2 linked regions of the Tsuneonella mangrovi genome follow. The protein of the gene in region 2 interacts with the protein of the main gene of each other region in a pairwise test. Links are inferred from orthologs where the notes say so. Each region holds a gene or a part of one and is shown on either strand. Other genes may lie near its edges.

The links. Proteins that work in one complex are often made in the same cells at the same time.
Region 1: the proteins of CJO11_RS07940 (region 2) and CJO11_RS08715 interact in binary tests that used the Escherichia coli proteins (3 or more experiments, as listed by UniProt). The link is inferred for Tsuneonella mangrovi from one-to-one orthologs.

The regions. Positions count from the first base shown.
Region 1 is NZ_CP022889.1:1,778,236-1,781,305, reverse strand. Bases 39-3,037 are described here. They hold CJO11_RS08715 (LytR/AlgR family response regulator transcription factor), read right to left. Parts: upstream 1,939-3,037; coding sequence 1,138-1,938; downstream 39-1,137. Other genes in these bases: CJO11_RS08710 (sensor histidine kinase), read right to left, coding at 1,935-3,037; nadC (carboxylating nicotinate-nucleotide diphosphorylase), read right to left, coding at 201-1,064; CJO11_RS08725 (ribonuclease T2 family protein), read right to left, coding at 39-198. Also shown: more of CJO11_RS08725, read right to left, coding at 1-38; more of CJO11_RS08710, read right to left, coding at 3,038-3,070. UniProt on the Escherichia coli protein: Member of the two-component regulatory system BtsS/BtsR, which is part of a nutrient-sensing regulatory network composed of BtsS/BtsR, the low-affinity pyruvate signaling system YpdA/YpdB and their respective target proteins, BtsT and YhjX.
Region 2 is NZ_CP022889.1:1,620,863-1,623,785, reverse strand. Bases 1-2,852 are described here. They hold CJO11_RS07940 (glutamate-5-semialdehyde dehydrogenase), read right to left. Parts: upstream 2,134-2,852; coding sequence 868-2,133; downstream 1-867. Other genes in these bases: CJO11_RS07935 (peptidoglycan DD-metalloendopeptidase family protein), read left to right, coding at 2,418-2,852; CJO11_RS07945 (aldo/keto reductase), read right to left, coding at 1-831. Also shown: more of CJO11_RS07935, read left to right, coding at 2,853-2,923. UniProt on the Escherichia coli protein: Catalyzes the NADPH-dependent reduction of L-glutamate 5-phosphate into L-glutamate 5-semialdehyde and phosphate. The product spontaneously undergoes cyclization to form 1-pyrroline-5-carboxylate.

The DNA of each region.
Region 1 (3,070 bases), 160 kb from region 2 along the record:
GTCGCGCGCGCTCGACTTGCGCGGCTTGCAAAACTCGGGGCTCCAGCTGAGCGCCAGCGTGTAGCCTGCGACCGGCACCCGCCGTGTCGGCCCGTCAGGATGAACCTGCGGCACCGAAACCGATTGCGGCACCCGGCACTGGTAGGCCTGGGCTAAGGCAGGCACCGGCAAGGCCAGCAAGGCGAGGGCAATCAGCACCCTCACAGGGCAGTGAAGTCCAGTCCGATATCCGCCGCGGGCGCGCTTTGGGTCAGGCGGCCGACCGATACATAGTCCACCCCGCTCGCAGCCTTGGCCTTGATCGTATCGAGGCTGATCCCGCCGCTCGCCTCGGTCGGCACACGGCCTGCCACCAGCGCGACCGCTTCGCGCAAGGTCGCGGGGTCCATATTGTCGAGCAGCAGGCGGGTCGCGCCCGCCGCGAGTGCCGGTTCGATCTGGTCGATCCGATCGACCTCGCAGATGATCTCGGTGACTCCGGCATCGACCGCGCGGCGCACCGCTTCGCCGACCGATCCGGCGACGAGTACGTGGTTGTCCTTGATCATCGCTGCGTCCCACAGACCCATGCGGTGGTTGCTGCCGCCACCCATCCGCACTGCGTATTTCTCGAGGTGGCGCAAGCCGGGAATGGTCTTGCGGGTGTCGAGAAGGGTGCAGTCGGGATTGTCCATCGCAGTGACATATTCGCGGACCAGCGTGGCGATGCCCGAGAGGTGCTGGACAGTGTTGAGCGCGCTGCGTTCGGCGGTCAGCATCGCGCGGGCATTGCCAGCGAGCCGCATCAGGTCGGTGCCGGAACCAACCGCCTCTCCTTCCGCCACCAGCATCTCGATTTCCATCTCGGGATCGAGTGCGCGGAAAAACGCCTCCGCCACCGGCAACCCCGCGACGATGATCGCGTCGCGGCTGTCCATCACTCCGGAAAACCGCGCATCCGCTGGGATTACACTTTCCGAAGTGACGTCATGCCCGCCACCGGGAAGACCCTCGCCGAGGTCCTCAGCCAAGGTGGCCGCCACGAAGGCGTCGATATCGAAACCCGGGAGCGCGAATGGTGTCATCGGATCGTTCCTAAACGGACCCGCCGGGTCCGCAAGGCCGCACGACCGCCCGGATGGGCGCGCGAAAAGCAAATCAGTGTACGAATCTGGCCACTACATCCCTGTAGCTGCGGCTGACCTTCACTTCGGCGCCGCTCTCAAGCACCAGGAAGCATTCACCGTTGGTGTGCGGGCGGACCTGGCGGACCTGGTTCAGGTTGACGATCGTCGAGCGATGGACGCGCTGGAATGTGCGTGGGTCGAGCCGCCGCTCGAGATCCTTCATCGTTTCGCGCAGGATCAGCGAATTGTCGCCGGTGTAGATGCACATGTAATCGCCCGCGGCCTCGATATGCTCGATCGAATCGACCTCGACGCGGAAGATCTGCCCGCGATCCTTGATGTTGATCAGCTTCTCGAACCGGTCGCTGCTCTCGCTGCCATCATCATCGACGAATTCCTCCGCCGCCTCGGGCGCGACTTCGCTGAGCACGCTCAGAAGTTTCTCCGCATCCTCCGCGCTGCGCTTTTCCGCCAGCCGCACGCGTACCCGCTCGATCGTATCGGCGAGCTTGTCCTCGTCGACCGGCTTCATCAGGTAGTTGACCGCGTTCGCTTCGAATGCGCGGATCGCGTGTTCTTCGTAGGCGGTGACGAACACGAATAGCGGCGGCTCGATTTCCATCACGCCCTTGACCACCGAAAACCCGTCGAACCCCGGCATCTGGATGTCGAGGAACACGAGGTCGGGCTTCTCGGTCTTGATCGCGCGGATCGCTTCGCGCCCGTTAGCGCACGTGCCGATGATCTCGACGTCATCGAATTTTTCGAGCCGCAGTTGCAGCCCCTGGATAGCGAGTTTTTCATCGTCGACGACAAGGGTGCGGATGGTCATGCCGGTGTGGTTCCAATCGGGCGCGCAGGTCCGCGCGAGGGGGAAGTGGGCGTAGCGGCAACGCTCGGGATCGCTGCCGGTTTCGCCGCCGGGGTTTCGGCCGCTACGTCAGCAGCCGTTTGATAGGGTATCTCGATGATCACGGTAAACCCGCCCTCGGGTGGATTGCGGATCTCGAAGCGGTGATCGTCTCCATAAGCCTGGGCCAGCCGGTCGCGGATGTTGGCAAGTCCCACGCCGGTCGACACGGTCCTGCCGGCACCCGCAAGCGCCATCGGCAAGCTGGCGCGCTGGCGTGCGTTGCGCAAGCCCGGGCCGGTGTCCGACACGGCCACGCGCAGCCGTTGTCCGACGAGTTGCGCAGTGAGGCTGATCTGCGCGCCCTCCTCTTGCGGGCTCACGGCATATTTGATCGCGTTTTCGACCAGCGGCTGGAGCAGCATCGCCGGCAGGCAGGCCTTGGCTGCCTCGGGCTCGACCTCGAACGCAGTCCGCAGCCGCTCCTCGAACCGCATCCGTTCTATCTCGAGGTAGAGTTGCAGCGTCTCGACTTCCTGCGCCACCGTCACCTTGCCGCTCGGCTGGGATATCAGCGTGTGCCGCAGGAAGCCCGAAAGGCGGGTGAGCATGGCGTTGGCCGGCTCGGTTTGCTTGAGCAACACCAGCGTGGAAATCGAATTGAGCGTGTTGAACAGGAAATGCGGGTTGAGCTGGTAGCGCAGCATCGCCAGCTGCGCGCTGGTCGCCTGCGCCTCGAGCCGCTCGAGCCGATCGGCCTGTTCTTCCACCTGGAGGAAGAAGTTGATCGCGTAATAGAGCGCCGACCACGCGCCGAGCAGCGTGCCGTCGAGGTAAGCGAGCGCAACCATTCGCTGGACAAAGCTCGAGTCGCGAATGCCCGAGTAGTAGATTCCCTGCAGCCACGAATCGATCGCCGCATAGGTCGCCACCGAGAGCAGCAGCACAAGCGCCGTCGCTCCCCACGATACCACCGCCGGGCGGCGGATCAGTTGGCGATAGACCACCGACAGGATCAAGCTGATCGAGAACCCGGTGAGCATTTCGACCATGATGACCAGCAGCAGGTCGAGCGACTGCTCGTTGGCCAGCGCGGATGTCACGCGCAGCAGCA
Region 2 (2,923 bases):
GAGCGCGACTTGCGCTACGCTGGCGCCCTTGCTCTCTCCGATCCGCTTCATCACGTCGATCACGTCGTAAGCGCGGTCTTTGTCGACCGGCGGAAAATCGAAGCTCGCGCGGCGCCCTTCGCCCTGGTTGCTGCCATCGTCGCCGCGGGTGTATTTGCCGGAGAGCAGTCCCCCGGCGAGCGGGCTCCACACCATCAGCCCCACGCCTTCATTCTGCAGCATCGGCACGATCTCGCGTTCGAGGTCGCGCCCGGCCACGGTGTAATAGGCCTGGAGCGAAGCGAAGCTGGCGAGGCCCAAACGTTCGGACATGCCCAATGCCTTCATGATCTGCCACGCGGCCCAGTTGGAAACGCCGATGTAACGCGCCCGACCCGAACGCACGATGTCGTCGAGTGCACGCAGCGCCTCTTCCATAGGGGTCTGCCGGTCCCACCCGTGGATTTGGTAGAGGTCGACATGGTCGAGCCCGAGCCGGTCGAGGCTCGCATCGATCTGGTCCATCAGGTGATAGCGGCTGGTGCCGGAATCGTTCGGCCCATCGCCCATCGGGCCCATCGCCTTGGTCGCGATGACCACATCCGAACGCTTGACGCCGAGATCCTTGAGGGCCTGGCCCAGTAACCGTTCCGACTGGCCGCGCGAATAGACGTTGGCGGTGTCGATGAAGTTTATCCCGGCGTCGAGCGCCTGCTTGACCATCGCCGTGCTGGCCGCCTGGTCGAGCCCGGCGACAGCGGCGAATCGGCCCGGATCGGTCCCGAAGGTCATCGCTCCAAGGCACAGTTCGGAAACGATCAGCCCGCTCGAGCCGAGGCGGTTGTAACGCATAGTGAAATCTCCTCGTCGCTCCCCCGCAGCGGTCAACTAGGGGCGCGCCTGCCCGGTTCCCCGCACCAGCCATTTGTAGGTGGTGAGGCCTTCGAGCGCGACCGGCCCGCGCGCGTGAAGCCGCCCGGTGGCAATGCCGATCTCCGCGCCCAGCCCGAACTCGCCGCCGTCGGCGTACTGGGTGGAGGCGTTGAGCATCACGATCGCCGAATCGACTTCGTTGAGGAAGCGCTCGGCAGCGGCAGTATCTTCGGTCACGATCGCATCGGTATGGTGCGATCCATGCGCGGCGATGTGGTCGATCGCGGCATCGAGATCGTCGACGATCGCCACCGACAGGATCGCGTCGAGATACTCGGTGTCCCAGTCCTCGGCGCTTGCCGGCTTGATACGCGGGTCGAGCTGCTGCGCGCGGGCATCGCCACGCAGTTCGCATCCGGTTTCGAGCAGGTCGCTGACCACGCCAGCCGCATCGGCGAAGTCGGCGTCGATCAGCAAGGTTTCCATCGCACCGCAAATGCCGGTGCGGCGCATCTTGGCGTTGACCGCCAGCGCGCGGGCCTTGGCCGGGTCGGCGGCGGAATGGACGTAGGTGTGGCACAGCCCATCGAGGTGCGCGAGCACGGGCACGCGCGCATCGGCCTGCACCCGCGCGACCAGGCCCTTGCCGCCGCGCGGCACGATCATGTCGATCATTCCGGCGGCCTTGAGCATCGCGCCGACCGCGGCGCGGTCCTGTGTCGGCATCAGCTGGATGGCAGCAGCGGGCACCCCGGCACTTTCGAGGCCGCGCGCGAGGGCGGCGGCGATCGCTCGGTTCGAATGAACCGCTTCGCTGCCCCCACGCAGTAGCGCTGCATTGCCGCTCCTGAGGCAGAGGGCAGCGGCATCGGCGGTTACGTTGGGGCGCGATTCGTAGATGATCCCGATCAGCCCGATCGGGATCCGCACGCGTTCGAGCACGAGCCCGTTGGGGCGCTCTGTCCGCGAGATCACTTCGCCCACCGGGCTCGGCAGGTCCGCGACCGCATCGACTGCGTCGGCAACCCCGGCGAGACGCGCTGCATCGAGCTTCAACCGGTCGAGCATCGCCGGGCTCAACCCGGCCTGCTCGCCAGCCGCCAGGTCGCGCGCGTTCGCGGCCAGGATCTCCGCCTCATCCTCGCGGATTGCCGCAGCTGCAGCGTGCAACGCGGCAGCGCGCGCATCGTCATCCATCCGCGCCAGTTCCGCCTGTGCCGCACGCCCTGCAAGCGCCAGGTCCGCAACCAGCGTTTCGGGATCCTTGGTTGTCGTGGTCATGTCCATGATTGATGCCTCTAGCAGGCGGCGCGCGGCGAGTCAGCGGGGCCTTTGCACGATCGCAAAAATGGCCTCGCGCAACGTCGATTCACCGAGAGTAAAATTAATTCCATGTTAGGGAAACGATTCATCGCAGGACTCGCTCGACTCGCCCTGAATCACGAGGCCGGATTCGCTTCGGTAAGAACCCTCTGCTAGCGACCTCGGCCAACCAAACAGACGGAAGACGGGGGTCGTTTTCGATGCAATTTGCCGCCGGCGGAAAACTTGACCGCCTGCGCGCCATGTTCCCGGACCGCGAATTCTTCATGCGGTCGCAGGGGCAGGTCCGCTTTATCAAGGTATCTTCGCGCATCCAGATGGTCGCCGCCGCGCTGGTCGTCGGGGCGCTGCTGGTGTGGGGTGTGACGCTCGCCGGGATGGCGTGGAGCCAATACCGCGCCCAGGCCGATCGCGCATCGTTGCTCGACCGCGAAGCGCGGGTCGCCACCGCGCAGGAGCGGGTCGATGCGTATCGCGACAACATCAAGTCCGTCGAGAGCGACCTCAAGCGTCGCCAGACTTTCCTCGAGGAAATGGTCGATTCGCTGCCGGCCGACGTGAAGACGAAGGGTGATACGGTTACCGATTCGAGCAGCGAAGCGGCCAAGACCGTTTCCAAGGTCAGCGCATCGATCCCCGAAGCCGGGGCTCTCGCGCGGATCGAAGCGCGGCAACTCGCGTTCGTCGAACGCCTGACCCGTTATGCCGACATGCGCGCCAACCGCGCGGCCGATGCGATCCGCAAGCT